Regions from separate parts of the Rothia sp. HMSC065D02 genome, predicted to be linked through region 1. Evidence: riboswitches for the same ligand, from Rfam matches in the RefSeq annotation. Region 1 holds a riboswitch; each other region holds the start of a gene.

The links. Region 1 has a riboswitch for S-adenosylmethionine ahead of HMPREF3016_RS00840 (AMP-binding protein). Riboswitches for the same ligand answer to the same signal wherever they lie in the genome.
Positions count from the first base shown of each region.
Region 2: it holds a riboswitch for S-adenosylmethionine, as region 1 does, so the genes downstream of both, HMPREF3016_RS03020 (methylenetetrahydrofolate reductase) here and HMPREF3016_RS00840 (AMP-binding protein) in region 1, are expected to answer to the same signal.
Region 3: it holds a riboswitch for S-adenosylmethionine, as region 1 does, so the genes downstream of both, HMPREF3016_RS03555 (bifunctional o-acetylhomoserine/o-acetylserine sulfhydrylase) here and HMPREF3016_RS00840 (AMP-binding protein) in region 1, are expected to answer to the same signal.

Region 1 covers NZ_KV820061.1:7,981-13,932, reverse strand. Annotated here, with positions in the region: gene HMPREF3016_RS00855 (zinc-dependent metalloprotease family protein) at 1-1,041, opposite strand, end outside; gene HMPREF3016_RS00850 (zinc metalloprotease) at 1,381-2,574, opposite strand; gene HMPREF3016_RS00845 (hypothetical protein) at 3,159-4,262, shown strand; SAM riboswitch class I at 4,547-4,663, shown strand; gene HMPREF3016_RS00840 (AMP-binding protein) at 4,669-5,952, shown strand, end outside.
Region 2 covers NZ_KV820076.1:123,786-129,737, forward strand. Annotated here, with positions in the region: gene HMPREF3016_RS03010 (MFS transporter) at 1-223, opposite strand, end outside; gene metE (5-methyltetrahydropteroyltriglutamate--homocysteine S-methyltransferase) at 584-2,905, opposite strand; gene HMPREF3016_RS03020 (methylenetetrahydrofolate reductase) at 2,948-3,859, opposite strand; SAM riboswitch class I at 3,937-4,045, opposite strand; gene HMPREF3016_RS03025 (aldo/keto reductase) at 4,359-5,360, shown strand; gene HMPREF3016_RS03030 (sugar porter family MFS transporter) at 5,480-5,952, shown strand, end outside.
Region 3 covers NZ_KV820082.1:6,500-12,451, reverse strand. Annotated here, with positions in the region: gene HMPREF3016_RS03565 (MerR family transcriptional regulator) at 1-403, shown strand, start outside; gene HMPREF3016_RS03560 (homoserine O-acetyltransferase MetX) at 528-1,811, opposite strand; gene HMPREF3016_RS03555 (bifunctional o-acetylhomoserine/o-acetylserine sulfhydrylase) at 1,909-3,255, opposite strand; SAM riboswitch class IV at 3,365-3,478, opposite strand; gene HMPREF3016_RS03545 (ABC transporter ATP-binding protein) at 4,060-5,061, shown strand; gene HMPREF3016_RS03540 (hypothetical protein) at 5,058-5,828, shown strand; gene HMPREF3016_RS03535 (ABC transporter) at 5,838-5,952, shown strand, end outside.

The sequences.
Region 1 (5,952 bases):
ATAGATTCCATGGTCGATTTCGCCATTACCGTTGAGATCAACCGGTCCATCTGCTGGTCTCAGTACGGCCTCTGAATTGGGCCGATACATGTACCCACGCGCTTGGGGACCAAAGCCTTTGCGTTCGTCCAAGGCCCATTCTTTAAGGGTCGGCATATCTTGCTGCAGGTATCCGAAATATTTGGTTCCATCAGCCTTGGGCACACCGGTAAGCTGATAGTTGTAATTCATAACGCTGAAGTACTGTGGTTTACCTTTTTCGCCTTTCTCATCGGCATCACCACCGTGCTGCAGGCCGAGGTTGTGTCCCAGCTCGTGAATAAAAGTACCCACGCGAATATCGCTCATATTACCTTTATTGTTATTCCAGTGTGTCTTCCCCACAGTCACCATGAAATCACGACCTCCCAATTGTCCCAATCCTGATGAGCCGCTCTCCCCATTTTGTTGTTGCACGTAGTAGTCGCCCCAAACCATATAATGAAAGAGCCCTTCACGATACTGGTTAATATGAGAAGCTTTAAACTTGGCCCAGTTCCCATCTCTGTCATCTATATCGTCGCTGAACACTTGCCACTCGACCTGTTGACCCCCTCCCAAGTTGTACTTGGGGCCCCGAGCGGAACCGGCATCCAAGTGCAGATTAATACCCGTTCTACCGTCGGGATTGCTGATATTTAGATCCGCGAAAGATTGCACGATACGATCCAGCTCTTCCTCACTAGCAAGCTCACCGGGCATATAATCCATCTCGACAAAAATGTCTTTATGGTTGGGATCCGCGCCCATCTTAGGGAAATCGATCTCTGGTATGCCATCGTTATTGACATCGTACCCGTCTCTTTCCATCCCGTCGGGAATATGATCACCGTCGAGATCATCCGGGTTGGGTTCCTGAGCGAGATCCATATTCCGGTTCTGCGCGTGAGCAGGCTGAGCGGGTTTCGCCTCCACCGCAGAAACGGGCAGAGAATTCAGAGGAGCAACAAGCACCAGGCTGACGAATGCCAGCATCAGGCGCACTATAGTACGTAATTTCATGAGAGATATTCCTTAGTGTCATGTGTTGAGTGAGAGGGAATCTTAAATAGAGAGTGAAGTGAGTGGTATTCATCGGCGAGAACCTGCGATGTTTCGGGCTCTCGGATGCGAATACATCTTGGGCGGCATCACGATGCCGTTTGAGCAAGAGAGTGGTATATGAACGATTGTGCGGTGTAAAGCCCGGGAGCGAAGAGATGCAGCAAGAGTCAAGAGTGTGCTTCGTCTGGCTCGTTACTCGCCAGCTTCAGAACGTTATGTACGTCCTTGCACGCTCGGATTAACGTCCCTTAGCCGCTACACCTCTTCGCCCCCGTTTTAGGAAGAACGCCGAATGATTTAGGGAATAAGGCCCAGGTTGCGGGCGTCATCCGCAGTGACCGGGTTTTCTTCCGCTTCAGGCTGAGCCACAGGACCGCCAGCTCCAGCCTGAGTAGGCGTCATATCAAAGTTGAGCTTCTTCAGATCACTGAGAGCAGTTAGCTCATTTAGTATCCCGTCGCCATTGAGATCTACCGAGACCGGAGAATTATCAATAACGCCGTTCCGGTTGAAATCGATGGGTTGATTTGCGGGTTGAGTAACGTCTTTCCCATTTTTATCTTTGTGCGTATACAGGTATTCGCCCGCTTGGGGGCCAAAGCCGTCGCGCTCATTCAGTGCCCATTCGTTAAGGGTCGGCATATCCTGCTGCAGGTATCCGAAGTATCGGGTTCCGTCCGCCTTGGGAATGCCAGTGAGCTGATAGTTGTAATTCATCACGCTGTAGTACTGAGGCTTGCCGTTGAATTCGTCAGTACCGCCGTGCTTCAGGTTGAGGTTGTGCCCCAGCTCGTGGATAAAAGTGCCCACGCGAACATCGCTGTTGGCTCCTTCCCAATAGGTTTTTCCAACGGTCACCATGAAGCCGGGGGCACCTAGAAGCCCTACTCCTGATGAGTTTCGATTTCCGGTTTCATTATCCACATAGTAATCGCCCCAGATCATGTAGTCGAAACCGCTGTTGTAGCGGGCAGAATCAAAATTACGAGCCCTGATATTTGCCCATTCCCCAGAAGACTTCATATTGTTGGTAAGCACTTGGTGCGGAACCTGGTTGCCGCCTCCCAAGTTATACTTGGCACTCCGGGCAGAACCTGCATCTAGGTGAAGATTAACGCCTGCCCTGCCGTCAGGGTTAGTAACATTCAAGTCAGCGAAAGACTGCACGATGCGGTCCAGTTCTTCCTCACTGGCAAGCTCGCCGGGCATGTAGTCCATCTCAACGAATACGTCTTTGTGGTAGGGATTTGCGCCCATTTTCTTGTAATCGACTTCAGGTCTACCATCACCATCAGCATCGTATCCGTTGGTTTCCACGCTGTCGGAAAGCCCGTCACCATCAGTATCAGGTGAAGCCACCTTCTGGGCGACACCCGGGTTACCAGGGGCGACTGGCAACGTGTCTGCCGAGGCGGGCAGGGAATTCAGAGGGACGAGAAACACCAGGCTGACGAATGCCAGCATCAGGCGCGCTATAGTACGTAGTTTCATGAGAGATATTCCTTGTGTCGTTGTGTTGAGCGAGAGGAAATCTTTCTATGAGTGAGCGGTATTCATGGTAGGGAACCTATGGTGTGGCAGATTCCCACATGCGACGATGCGCATTAGTGGCATTGTGGTGCCGTTTGAGCAAGAGAGTGGTATATGAACGGTTGTATATGAATAACCGATAGATAAGATTTCACCTGCATCCTAGCACCGTAAAATTTTATAAATCTGTGACATAAAACAAGTTTTGGGAGCGGACCATATCACAGGAATAAGTAAAGGTTTCCGGCAACATAACCCGTTCCCGCACGCTGGCAGCATACAAGGCTAGCGAATAAGACCTTGTTCTCGTGCATCATCAGCCGTTATGAGATTAATCTCAATCTCTGGTGAAGGTTCAGGGCTTATCCCACGTCATATCTTCCGCATAATTTGAGGATGCTCAGATCCGGGTGAGTGAGCGTTTTATCGTAAAGATTTCATGTTTATCTTATATTGTTTAGGATTTCTGGGGTATATCCCGTAAAATTATTACTGGCGTGTAATCCGAGCGCCACTTATTCACCCAACCACTCATAGGAGTCATTGTGACCCACGCATCTACGCGGGGAGGTCTAACGCGCCGTCGTGTTCTGGCGGGCGCCGCATGGACAACCCCAATTATTGTTTCTTCCGCTGTAGTTCCGGCTTATGCGGCTTCGTATGATGACACACGCCCTGACTACGGTATTTTTACCCAGGCGTTCGTCACCCACCAGGAACTAGACACTAACAGTTTCCTGGGGCTAGATTCATTTAGCGGCCCGGTTGAGAACGAGCAGGCCAATGTTCCAGCAGGTTCCAGTGGTCTCTACTCGGCTGGCGGCGGTAAGTTTACCCCCGGCGGCAGCATCGGCAAGGCAAAGTGGGGCGGTGCAGGTTTCTGGTTCTCAGCACCCAAGGCAACCACTAAAGACGGCAAGCAGACATACTACTCGGGCACCACTACCCTACTCGCCGGTGCGCGCCTGCGCTTGGAGCACCGTTTCGTTTTCCCCGACTGGGCCGAGATCGACGGGGCAGAACCTCCGGGCTGGAATAAAAATACTGACGATTTTGCGGTTTCCCTCGTCATCAATCCCACGCCAGAAAACGGCGATAACCCTAAGCTCGTCGCCTTCAACGGTGGTGCTATGTACGGTACCTTCAGCGAGATGACCTCTAACGGTAATGAGCTGATAGGTTACGTTGATATCAAGCTTGAGCAGGATGTTGTAGCTTCCAGCCACAATGGCGGCGGAACTCAGGTCTACAACCAGATCTTGGCCAGCCAGTTCGGTACACATTTTGAAGATTTCTATCTCGAACGCTACGGTGTGACCACCACCTTGACGATCCTCAGCGGCACTCTGCGCTACGAACCTGAGAATGGTGCCCCCAAGAGCGATATTGACCTGACCGGTCAGCAGGCTGTGGCATCCATCGATCATGTTGGCGAACCTGAGAATCCAGATCCGAGCACTCCCAGCACCCCCAGCGACAAGTCAAAGTCCAACTCGACGGGATCAACGGGTGACCAGAAAAACAAGGATCAAGAGAGCGACTTCACCGTCCGTAACGACATTCAGATCGATCCTAACGACTGGTTATCCGGGCAGAAAAACCCTAACGGAGCCTCGAAAGGCTCAACCAACGCACAAAAACAGAACTAATCGGTAATTTTGGGTGAGTAAACGGCACTCCCACCGGATAAATCCTCTTGACGAGGCGCATCCCGGTGGGAGTGTTTTTCTTGCACTGTTCGCGAGCAGGTGGTTTTTGACCCGAGCAGGTAGGAAAATCCTACCTTGTCGACAAAATCCTACCTGCTCGCGGTATAGGGTGTGGTGTGGACGGAGGGCACAATATTGCGGAATGTTACGAACGTGGCGCATACATACGCAATATGACGGGATGCCTTTGCACCTGCGCCAGCTACAAGGTTTACTAGATTGGTAATCCATCTAGAGCGACCGAGAGACCTGGCTCGACGACGTCGCAGCAACCTCGCCTGCGGTGGCGCATCATGCGCCTTCATAACGCCGAAGGTGCTAACGCCAGCAACCGATGGGAGATACTGTGGGACTTCCCTCCCCTTTTTCATTCACGAATCCTCTAGCACCCACCCCCAACCCCGCGCACGAATCTGACGAGGCGCGGGTAGCGTTCTGGGAAAAACAAGCCGAGCGCCTAAGCTGGGGCAAGACCTGGGACAACGCACACACCTTCCACAAACCGCAGGTTATCGGAACCGATGCTGAGGGCATCGAAGAATACTCCGTACCCGAGATTAAGTGGTTCGAAGGCGGCAAACTCAACGTCGCCTACAACTGCGTGGACCGCCACGTGGAGGCAGGCCGCGGCGACAAAGTAGCCCTCTATTTCGAGGGTGAACCCGGTGACCGTGAAGCTATCACCTACGCCGAACTGCAGCGACGCATCGCCCGCGCCGCCAACGGCCTGCTCAAACTCGGCGTGCGTAAAGGCGACCGTGTAGTAATCTACCTGCCGGTTATTCCCGAAACCATTATCTTCACGCTTGCGTGCGCGCGCATCGGCGCAATTCACTCGCTCGTGTTCGGCGGGTTCTCGGCGGAGGCGCTGAAATTCCGGGTGGAAGACACCGGCGCGAAGGTTCTGATCACCACCGACGGGCAGAACCGCCGCGGCAAGGTCGTGCCCGTGAAGGTGAACGCCGATGAAGCATGCTCAGGTGAGAACAATATCGAGCACGTGATCGTGGTGGATCGTACAAGCGCCGCAGACCCCGTGGCGCACGCGCAGGTTCCCTGGACGGCCGGGCGCGATATTTGGTACCACGACCTGGTGGACGATCAGCCCGATACCCATGAGTACGAGCTGCATGATGCCGAAGACCCGCTGTTTATCATCTATACCTCCGGCACCACAGGCAAACCCAAGGGCCTGGTGCACACGATGGCAGGGTATTTGGTGCAGACCGCATACACCCACGCACTGCTGTACGATCTGCTGCCGGACTATGTGGATGAAGACGGGGTGCTGCGCCCCGATGAACTGTCTGCCGTGAACGATCCGGCGAAGGTTGAATCGACTGTGCACTGGTGTACCGCCGATCTCGCGTGGGTGACCGCGCACACCTACGAAATCTATGGTCCGCTTGTGAACGGGGTTACCGAGGTTATTTTCGAGGGTACCCCCAATACTCCGCATTATGGCCGCCATTTCGAGGTTATCGAACGCTATGGCGTCACCAACTATTACACCGCTCCAACCCTGATTCGTTCCCTCATGGGGGCTTTTCCTGACGGCCCCGAACCCGGAAAATACGACTTCTCATCTGTGCGTCTGCTCGGGTCTGTGGGCGAATCCATTAACCCTCAG
Region 2 (5,952 bases), on a different contig from region 1:
TACTAAAACCGAGCTCATGAGTCAGAATCGGCGTAACAAGCGGAACGTTATTGCGAATCAGATAAAACGTTGCGTACCCGATAAAAATACCCATAAAAACCTGAAAACGTAGGCGTGGGTACTTCGCCGCGACCTCTGCCGTGTTCAGTTGAGGTTTTGCTGTCGGGATAGCAAGCCAGCGGGGTACAGAACCCTTCTTCTTTGGAGAATCTGTAGTAGTCATGCTCGCATTTTAGGAATAGATACCTATAGAAATAGTAATTTTAAGAGCATATGTACAGGTCACTTAAACTAGAAGTGAACATATGTTCAGAATGATTATTCTGTGAATAACAATTTTAGGCTGTCAAAACAGTAAATTTTTTTTATTTATGTGAGATAGGACTATGTCTTAGGGAACATAAATGCCTATGTTGGATGTGCATACCCTCTATATAACCGCGAGCAGGTAGGATTTTGCCGATAAGGTAGGAAAATCCTACCTGCTCGAACCAAAAACCACCTGCTCGCGGAATTATTGTGATTGTTTAAGCCTGTAATTAAGGCACTTTATAGGGGTAGGGGAGAGGCTCCGCGCCAGAGACTACAGGCTCGCCCGAACCTTCTTCGCGGCGGACACTACGTTCTCCAGCGTCCTCTTTGTCTCCTCGTAGTCGCGGGTCTTCAAACCGCAATCCGGGTTAACCCACAGGTCAGAGATGGTTCCGTACCCAATCGCGGCACGGATCAGCTCCTCAACCTCGGACTGCGAAGGCACACGCGGCGAGTGAATATCCCACACGCCCGGGCCCAGCCCCGAAACATAGCTCTCGGGAATATCGGCCAGCAGCTCCATATGCGAGCGCGCAGCCTCAATACTGGTCACATCCGCATTCAGGGCATTAATCGAATCAATAATCTCGTTGAACTCCGAGTAGCACAGGTGGGTGTGAACCTGAGTTTTATCCTCGACCGCGCTCGTCGCCAGGCGGAACGCATTCACCGACCACTTCAGGTACGCGGGCTGCTCATCACGGCGCAGTGGCAGAAGCTCACGCAGTGCCGGTTCATCCACCTGAATAATGCGGATGCCCGCCTCTTCCAAATCGGCGATTTCGTCGGCGAGCGCCAATGCAACCTGATTCGCGGTTTCCTCGCGCGGCTGGTCATCACGCACGAACGACCAAGCCAGAATAGTCACCGGGCCGGTCAGCATGCCCTTAACGGGACGATCGGTGAGCGACTGGGCGTAGGAAATCCAGGGCACGGTCACGGCCTCGCCGCGCAGCCCTTCACCTGAGCGTTTCACATCGCCGAACAGCACCGATGGGCGGGTGCAGCGTGAACCATAGGACTGCACCCAGCCGTGCTTCGTCGTGGCGAAACCATCGAAATTTTCGGCGAAGTACTGCACCATGTCGTTACGTTCGGCCTCGCCGTGCACGAGCACATCCAGGCCCAAATCTTCCTGGAGTTTAATAACGGAGGCGATCTCTTCACGCAGGAACTCGTCAAGCTGCTGCTGCGTGATTTTACCGGCACGTGCCTCTGCACGGTGGCGGCGAATATCGCCGGTCTGCGGGAACGAACCAATGGTTGTGGTCGGCAGCTTCGGCAGATTCAGATCGGCTTGGGCATCCCGGCGGGTCTTCAGTTCGGGACGCTCAAAATCCTGCGGTTTCACGGATGCGGCACGCTCACGGATTGCCGCATTATGCTTACGCGGATCCGCTGTGAAACGTGCTAGCGCTTCGTCGGCGGTCTTCAACTCTGCCTCAACCGCAGACTCACCGTCGGCAAGACCGCGGGCAAGAGTCACGATCTCGGCGACTTTCTGGTCGGCAAAAGCCAGACCGTCTACGGGCACATCGGCAGGGTCTTCAAGGTCAAGATCGTGCGGCACATGCTGCAGCGAGGTTGAGGACGCAACCGCCGCCGCACCGCCGTTAATGTTCTGGAGTGCGTGCAGGAGCGCTCGCAGGTCGGCGCGCCAAATATTGCGCCCGTTAATGGCACCCGCCACCAGGGTTACGCCGGAGTCTTTGAAGGCGGTCAGCGCCTCGGCATCGTAGAGCGTGGAAACCAGATCGAGATGCAGCGCCTCAATACCGGTGTCTAACAGTGCGGGCAGGTTCTCGCGCAGATTGCCGTAGGGGCTTGTCACCAGGATTGCGGGGCGGTTCGTTTCGGCTGCCAACGCGGTGTAAGTTTTACACGCCAATTCGGCGATTTTGGCGTTGGGAATGTCGCGGTCCACGGTCAGGCCGGGTTCGTCGAGCTGCACCCACTGCACGCCGCGTGCTGCCAGTTCGGCGAGCACCTGCTGGTAGGCTTTCACGAAATCGTCCAGGCGATCCAGCGGTGTGAACCCTTCGGGCGAACCCTGTTCGGCTTTTGCCCCGAGAAGCAGGGTGAGCGGGCCGACCAGCTGCGGGCGCACCGTCACCCCATGTTCCTTGGCGACTTCAAGCTGCTCGTCAATAGCTTCAAGATTCAGCTTGATCTCGGTATCCGGACCGATCTCGGGCACCAGGTAGTGGTAGTTCGTATCGAACCATTTCGTCATCTCCAGCGGAGGCAGCGTCTCGGTGCCGCGCGCTAGAGCAAAGTACCCGGGCAGATCGAGCAGGCCGCGCGCATCCTTGGCGTCGGCAAGACGCTTGGGCACGAGGGTGAAAAGGCGCACGGCATCGAGCACCTGATCGTAGTACGAGAAAGTCGCCGGGATAGACGAATCGGTTGCGCTAAGACCGCGCTCGATCACACGGTCATAGTAGGTGCGCTGCACATCTGCGGCCGCCTGGCGCAGTTCATCCTGTGTGATTTTGCCTTTCCAGAACGCTTCCTGTGCCTTCTTCAGCTCGCGGAAACGGCCCACGCGGGGGTAACCGACGATGGTTGCTGCGGGGAATGGGGTGTGGGTCATCCTAGTTCCTTACTGTGGGAGGGTGTCAAATAAAAGGGGAGTTTAGAGGTATTGAAGATCGCTTAGGGGGAGTTTGAAACGGTTCGAGTAGCGCGGAACGTCGAGTTCTTCGAGGACGTCCAGCACAGCCTCATGCTCGTTAAATGTGAAGAAATGCAGGCCGGGGGCGCCAGCATCAAGCACCTTGCGACATTGGTCGAGCGCATGTTCCACGCCGATGCGGTGCATCTCGCGCGGCTCACTCGCGGTTTCCAGGCGATGCGCCAGCTCGCGCGGTACTTCAAGCCCGGCAAGCTCGCACAGCTTCGTCAGCCGAGTCAGCGAGGTAACGGGCATAATACCGGGGATAATGGGCATCTCCACCCCGGCAAGGCGCGCCGCATCCACCAGCCCCGAATAGCGCTCGGTCTCAAAGAAAACCTGGGTGATGGCGAAATCCGCCCCGGCACGCTGCTTTGAAAGCAGAATCTCAATGTCTTGAAGAAGCGAGGAAGACTCGGGGTGCTTATGCGGGTATGCCGCAACCCCAATCGACACCTTCCCCGCAGCAAGATGCGCGAAATCCTCACGTTCCACCCTGCGAATCAGCTCCACCAGGTAGCGGGCAAAAGGCAGCTCAAGCGAGCGCGTGTTTTCGGGTGGAATATCGCCGCGCAGCGCCAAGAACCCGCGTACTCCAAGCCCCAGAATCAGACGAACCGAGCGTTCCAAATCGGCCACGGAATGCCCCACGCAGATTAGATGCGCCAGCGGATTCAGCGAGGTTTCATGCACCAAGTGATCGAGCAGAGCCAGCGTCTTTTGGCGGCGCTGCGCATCGCCCGAATAGGTAACGGAAACATAATCCGGGTTGGTTTGCTCAAGCTCGGCAATGGTTTTGAGCAGGGAATCGCAGCTTGCGTGCGACCGTGGCGGATACAGCTCGTAAGAAAGAGCCGGGTGAACTGTCGTCATTTTCATTCCTCCGTGTTCACCCGATAGAAGCGTGCCCGAAGGTACGCCAAATCTTAGCAAGACGCGAAGGGAATTCACTTCTATCGGTTCTGGCGGGAGCACCTTGTCCGTCCACCCCATGGGTGGAGGCTGGCGAGGTTGCTGCGACGTCTAAGAGCCAGATCTCTCGGTCGCTCTGGATAGATAACGTTCCTATTCTAGGCAGGATGCGCGGTGCCAGCAAGAATATGTCAGCACATGTCGTCGAGCGGTCATAACCGCTTAATATTTGTGGGATGCGGCGAAACAATACGTCATACGGGTTCGCGGCGGTGCGGGTCAGCGCGTTGAAACCTCCACCTGATTTGGCCGCAAGTTTGGCCGCAAGCAGATAATATTTCGACGAACAGTAGCGGAATGTTATCCGCTCGTCACGAAACTATCTGCTCGCGGGAGAATTGCAGAGCGCCGTGAACGTCATGTTGCGACCATGTACTGTCAAACACGGTAGAGTAAACGTATGGAACGCATCGAATCTCCCGCATATGCACGCCTGGGTAACTCCGGGCTGGTCGTGCCCTCTGTCGGTATCGGCTGCAACAACCTGGGACGCCCCGGCACCCCCACTCAAACTCAGGAAGGCACCAACGCCGTGATCGCCGCCGCAGTCGAGGCGGGCATCGGCTTCTTCGATATTGCCGACCTATACGGCGCCGAACCCGGGCTGTCAGAAACCATGTTCGGTACCGCGATGCGCGAACTCAACCTCAACCGCAATGACCTGATCATCGTCACCAAATTTGGGCTCCCTACTGGTACCCTCAACGGCAACGACTGGGATGCGCGCGGCTCACGCCGATACATCATACGTGCCGTCGAAGGTTCACTGCGCCGCCTGGGAACCGAGTACATTGACCTGTATTTCTACCACAGCCCCGACCAGAACACCCCGCTGGAAGAGACCCTATCTGCTCTCGACACGCTCGTGACCAGCGGAAAGGTGCGTTACCTAGGGCACTCCAACTTTGCGGGGTGGCAGCTTGCCCACGCCGAGCACCTCGCCCGCGAACTCGGCACTGAGCGGTTTATCGCCGCCGAAAACCACTACAACCTGCTGGATCGCCGTGCCGAACTCGAAATTCTTCCCGCCGCCCGCCACTTCGGGCTCGGGGTTCTCCCGTATTTCCCGCTCGCCAACGGGCTTTTGACCGGAAAATACCGCCGCGACGGCATCCCTGCAGGGTCACGTCTGTCGCACTCCAAAGCGCAGGTACTCGCGCAAGCCGATTGGGAACAACTCGATGCCTACCGCGAATTCTGCGTCGATCTGGGGATCTCTGAGGTTCAAGCATCCATCTCTTGGCTCAAACAGCAGAACCCCGTCGCCAGCGTGATCGCCGGGGCAACCACCCCCGACCAGGTACGCGCAAACGCGCAGGCCGCAAGCGTGCGTTTCAACGATGAAGAACTGGCGCGGCTCAACGAGATTTTCCCAGCGCCTGAAAGCATTGCACTTTTCTAACAACCTCCTTCGCCACTGCGAATATAGCCAAATGGGAATATAACTAATCGGGAATATACCCAAGCCAGCAAGCGTTTAAAGACTGTGCGGTCTCTCAACCTGTGCCGTACAAGACCCTCATGAAAGACAAAAATATCCGCATGAGCATCACCACCGAGCCGCCGAATCGCGCCAGTGCACTACCCCCGCTCGGGCAGGGCGCACACACACGCCGCCTAGGCGTTATCGCGCTGGTGGCAACCTTCGGCGGGCTCCTCTTCGGGTACGACACCGGCGTTATCAACGGTGCCCTCGACCCCATGAGCCGCGAACTCGGCATGGACAACACCATTCAAGGCTGGGTCACAGGCTCCCTCGCCTTCGCTGCCGCCCTCGGAGCCATGGTCACCGGGCGTATCTCAGATGCCATCGGGCGACGCAAAACCATCATCGGACTCTCAATCCTCTTCATCTCGGGCGCGCTCGCATGCGTTTTCACCCCCAGCATTGCTGTACTGTTGATGGGCCGCACGATGCTCGGGCTCGCTGTGGGAGGCGCATCCGCAGTTGTGCCTGTATTCCTCGCCGAACTTGCACCCTACGAAATTCGCGG
Region 3 (5,952 bases), on a different contig from region 1:
GTTCAGCCCCGCACGTGAGCAAGAAGCGCAGGAGCGTTACGGGCACACCGACGATTGGGCTGAATACCAACGCCGTACTGCGGCCATGAGCCGCACCGACTGGGTGAAGGGCAAGCAGGAGCTTGACACGGTTGAACAAGCCCTCGTCGAGGCTTTCACTCGTGGCGTGCAGCCGGGCAGTGAGGAAGCGAATGCGCTTGCCGAGCGGCACCGCGCCTCACTTTTCTTCTTCGAGGTAACCCCCGCCAAGCACGCAATTCTGGCACGCGGTTATGTTGAGGACGCCCGTTTCAACGAGCACTACGAGAAGCTCGCTGCGGGACTGGCTGTCTGGCTACGGGACATCATCTACGAGAATGCCCGCGTCCACGGCCTTGACCCCGAGAATGTGACCTGGTGCTAACCTCGTCCATTCACAATTATCGGTACCGTACACAAAGCCTTGTGGGGACTTATTTCACGCCGAAATATAGTCTTCACAAGGCTTTTATATACGGTTTCTGTGTTCGGATATATAAAAACGAAAGCTAGTTCTGTTTTTGTGTTTCAAAGTGCGAACCAAAAAGAGCGGATATATCATGAAGAGATTTTTCTTCATCGACAGCGCGCTCTCGCTCGGGAACCGGGACTCCGAGAGCCTTAGCGAGAATCGACTCCAACTGGCGGGATTCGACTAAGAAACCGTCATGTCCGTGGTCGGACTCGATAATATCGACCTTTACGGAAACCGGCAGCGCCTCCGCCAGACGATACGATTCGTGCGGAAAAAACAGACGATCGGTGCTTACGGCGGCGATAGTCCACTTACAATCGCTGAGCGCAAGCGCATGCGAGAGGCTGCCGCGCCCGCGTGCAACATCGTGTGAAATTAGCGCCTCATTCACGGCAAGGTAGCTATTGGCGTCAAAACGCTCAACGTGCTTATCGCCGTGGTGGTCTAGGTAGCTTTCGACCGCATATCGTCCGCGGTTCTCACCAATGGACCCGCCGTCGGTGGATTCGCCGCGGTTTGCCTGCCGCCCAAAGCGATGCTCCAACTCGGCTGGGCTGCGGTAGGTAGTGTGGGCTATGCGCCTCGCCAGCGCGAGCCCGGCCGTGGGTGCCGCTCCCCCGTAATAGTCGCCGGAAGCAAAATTGGCATCAGCACGGATGGCGAGGTTCTGGGTGTGCGCCCAGGAAATCTGTTCGGCAGTGGCGGCGGGGCCGGCGGCGATGACCGCGCATCCACGTACCAGCTCGGGGAAGGTTGCCGCCCATTCGATAGCGCGTGCCCCGCCGAGCGATCCTCCGATTACATGGTGAAAACTCTTAATCCCCAACCGGGCGATAAGTTCGGCTTCGGCTCGTACCGAGTCGCGAATAGTGACGTGAGGAAAGCGTGACCCCCAGGGTTTCCCGGCACCCGGGTACCCCTCGGGTACGATACTTGCCGGACCGGTCGAGCCGTAGCATCCACCCAAGATATTGGGGGCTATCACAAAATACTTGGTAGTATCGACCACCGCACCCGGCCCCACAATACCTTCCCACCAACCATCACTTTCGACCGCACGGATACTGGGTGCAGGCATATCTGATGTGGGAATCCCTCGCGAAACATGGGTGTCGCCGGTGAGGGCGTGCAGAATAAGAATCGCGTTGTCCCCAGCTTCGTTAAGAGTCCCCCACGTCTCGTAGCTAATGTTCACCTGTGGAAGCACGGTACCGTTTTCGAGGGTGAAATCACCGATCGCCATCTGCCGCAGGTACCCCTGAGCGCTGGGATACTGCAGCTGCGACAGATAGGTGGCGTGTACGGTATTTTCCGTCATGTTTTCTCCTGGGTAACCGGTAGTTTTGGTAATGGCAGGCGAGAAACCGATACCGCGACCGGGCACTTACTGTGCAGCCCGGTCGCGGCGGTGCAGGTTAGGCGTTCAGAGTCGCAAAACCCAATTCTAGGTCTGCGATAATATCGTCAATATTCTCGATCCCTACGGCGAGGCGCACAAAGTTTTTGCTCACCCCAATTGCCTCTAGCTCTTCCTCGGAAAGCTGCGAGTGGGTGGTGGATGCGGGATGAATAACAAGCGAACGTACATCGCCGATATTCGCCACATTGGAATGCAGCTGCAGAGCATCCACAAAGGTGCGAGTCTGTTCCAGGTCGGCGTCTTTGAGGGTGAATCCCACGACGGCGCCCGGCCCCTTCGGCAGGTACTTCTGGGCTCGCTCGTACCAGGGCGAGGAAGGCAGACCGGCCCAGATCACCTGATCGACCAGCGGATGCTCCTCCAACCAGTTTGCGACCTTGGTCGCGTTCTCGATATGGCGTTCGATGCGCAGGGAAAGAGTCTCCAGACCGATACCAATGTTGAAGGCGTTGGTTGGAGAGATCGCCGCCCCGGTGTCGCGCAGAAGCGAAACCCGCGCCTTGAGAATATAGGAAAGGTTCGCACCAAAAGCGGAGTCTTTGCCCAAGTCACGGGCATAAACTAGACCGTGGTAACCGGGGGCAGGTTCGTTGAACTTGGGGAACTTTTCGGGATTGGCTCCATAGTCGAAATTCCCGGAGTCCACGATAACGCCGCCGATTGAGGTGCCGTGCCCACCCAGATATTTTGTGGCGGAATGGATTACAACATCCGCACCAAATTCGATGGGGCGCACCAGATATGGGGTGGGAACAGTGTTATCAACGATTAGGGGAACGCCATTGTCGTGGGCGATCTGGGCGATAGGCTCGATGTCGAGCACATCATTCCGGGGGTTAGGTACGGTTTCTCCGTAGAAGAGTTTCGTGTTGGGGCGAACCGCATCGCGCCATTGCTGCAGGTCGTCCGGGTTTTCAACAAACGTAGTTTCAACGCCGAGGTCGGCAAGCGTGTATTTAAGTAGGTTGTAGGTTCCCCCATAAATCGATGGGGAAGCCACGATATGGTCGCCCGCGCCCGCAATGTTGAGAATCGCATAGGTAATAGCCGCTTGGCCTGAGGCCAGCAAAAGCGCGCCCACTCCCCCTTCAAGGGATGCGATGCGGTTTTCGATAACCTCTTGGGTGGGGTTGTTCAGACGGGTATAGATAGGCCCAAGCTCTGTGAGAGCAAAACGGTTAGCGGCCTGTTCTGCGTTCTCGAAAACGAACGAGGTGGTCTGGTAGATAGGTAACGCCCGAGCTCCCGTTGCAGCATCCGGTGCCTGCCCCGCGTGAATCTGGCGGGTTTCAAATTTCCAACCGGCGGGGTTGGCGGGAGTCGGGACTGTAGTGTTGCTCATGCGAAGCTCCTTGTAATAGTTCAGGGGGCCGCATGCCGATTTCGGTACAGAGCTCTTAGGCTTTCTTCTCTGCAAACGAAAAAACGATGTACCAGAATCGGGCACATCGGTCCCGCGCTTGCGTTGTACTTTGTGTTCAACGCCTGGTCCTCACCCAGGGCACCCCACCGCGGAGGAGGGTTGCCGGCCAGCTAGCTGGGGCTTATCACTGGCTCTCATGACCTGCATCTAGAGTTTCATAGGAAGCGCACATGGTCAAGCGGGATGCGTATTTTCGGCGCATTGTTGCAAAGATGACGTTTTATGAACTGTTTTCACGACAGCCTATTGTTTTGGGAGAAACACCAATACTTATGCGCTTGTGACCGTGCCTATGTTGTACCCGAACCGCTAAAGCCATGTGATCTGCCGTTAGCCGTCGCTAAATTACCATCAGTGTAGGCAATCGTGAGCCATGCTACACTGATTGAAACCTTGAATCTAGGAGTGATGAGGTATGACCTCCCGCTAAAGTCGCACCGGCTCGCGGAATGCCCGCCCAGATGGTGGGCTCTAAAAATTTTAGAAATAACCCTGCTTTGGTTCGATACATTTCAGAAGCGCATAGTGAGCGCTTGGGACACCAAAGTTCTGAGGGTTTTATTGTTATACCTTCCGCATCTGCAGTCGGTGGCTTGGGATTATTCAGGCACTAAGAAGTGCCTCTCTCACGACTATTCATCTCACCCGTCCCACGTATTGCAGGCGTGCGAACACCATGCTCAAGAGGCTTCGGGTGACTAAGCACCGCAAGGTTTTATCACAATGTCTACAATTCTTGACGCGGCACAGCTATGCCGCACCTTTGGCAAGGGTGAACGCGCTTTCACCGCTGTCGATAATGTTTCACTCAGCATAAGTTCCGGCGAAATTAATGCTCTGCTCGGTCCCAATGGAGCGGGGAAAACAACGGTTGTGCAGATGTGCGCAACACTGCTGACTCCCACGAGCGGAACTGTGCGCATCGACGGGGTGGATGCGCTTGCGCACCCCCAGCGTGCGCGCGCATCCCTAGGGCTTGTACTCGGCGGGGATACCGGGTTCTATCCGCGAGCATCCGCCCGCGATAATCTTCTCTTCTTTGCCGACCTTGCCGGAGTTAGCGCGCGCAAACGCCGTACCCAGGTGGCGAGCGCTTTGGAACGGGTCGATCTTGCAGATGTCGCCGCGAAGAAGGTACAAGAGTTTTCCCGCGGTATGAAACAACGTCTGCACATCGCGCGGGCACTGCTGGGCGAGCCAAAACTGCTGCTTTTGGATGAGCCGACGAACGGGCTTGACCCAGATATTTCACTGACAATACGCCAGTTGATTCGCTCCCTCGCTGATGACGGCACCGCTATTTTACTCACGAGCCATCTGCTGGGCGAGATTGAGGAGTTAGCGCATCGGGTCACGGTCATCGGGGCCGGTCGTGTAGCGGTTTCGGGCACGGTGGCGGATATTACTGCGCATGCCGGGATCTCCGCTACCACCGTGGGGCGTGTGGGTGCGAATGCCGGGCCGGTGCTTCAAGAACTTGCCCGGTCTTTGGGCGATGCAGGAACACTGTTGCTGACCCCGCGCGGCAGCGAGTGGGAGATCACCGTTTACTGGAATGAACGTTCTGTTTCGGAAAAGCCGCACCCCTTCAGTACCGAACACGCCGAGGCTCTGCTGACCCGTATTCTCGCTGAGTGTGAGGTTCAGATGCTCACACCGCTGTATACTCGCCCAGCCACCCTCGAAGAGGCATATCTGGCCATGGCGGAAGGACTGAAACGATGAACCGGCAGCTTCATCTGGTATCCTTTTCCCTGCGCCAATTTCTCACGGTTCCCTACTTCCTGCAGCTGCTACTGCTGAGTACCTTTGGAGCAACGTCCCTACAGGCGCTCGCCGCCGGTGCCTGGCCAGTAGATGCGACCCTCGCCTGGACTCGCGCAGGCATTATCGGTACCTGGAACATGTGCATTGTTGCCGCCGGGATCCTCAACTTTGAGCGCTACCGGGGAACGTTCGTGTATCTGCTCAATGGTGCCGTGAACCCGCTGCGTGCGCTCGCAGCGGTGGTCTCAACTGCCTCCATTTTTGGGCTTGCTGCCCTGCCATTGGCCTGGGTTTTCTGGGCGCTGTGCACCTTCTCGGTGGATTTCACGGATTTTACTCAGGTGGGTGCACGCTATCTGGTGGGTCTTCCGCTGCTGTGGGTCTCGTGTCTGGCGGTGACCTTTGTGATTGCAGGGTTCTTTGTGGCGACCCCGAACGCTATCGCCTATGAGGAGCTGCTGCTCGTGCCGGTTTTCGTGGCTTCAGGGGTGCTTTTTACCGAGAGTTCCGCGCCTGCATGGCTTGATGCGCTCGGCACGTTGATTCCGATTCAGACACCCGTGAAGGTTCTGCTTGGGCAGATGCCTATGAACTCATTCGGTGACTTTCTGGGCGTGGTAGTGCAAACCTGTGCGGTCACAGCCTTCTGGATGCTCGCGGCATATCTGTTGGGTAGGCGAGCACTGCGCGCGGCAACGGTGCATGGCACTTTGGGCGCAATCTAGGAGGCTGCGATGTTTAAACGAACGAACTTTCTCTATCGTCTGAACAGTACCGCCAAAGTTGGATGGTCTTCATCTATCACCTTCGCCACAGTTGGTACGGCACTCAGCACCCTCGTGATCGTAC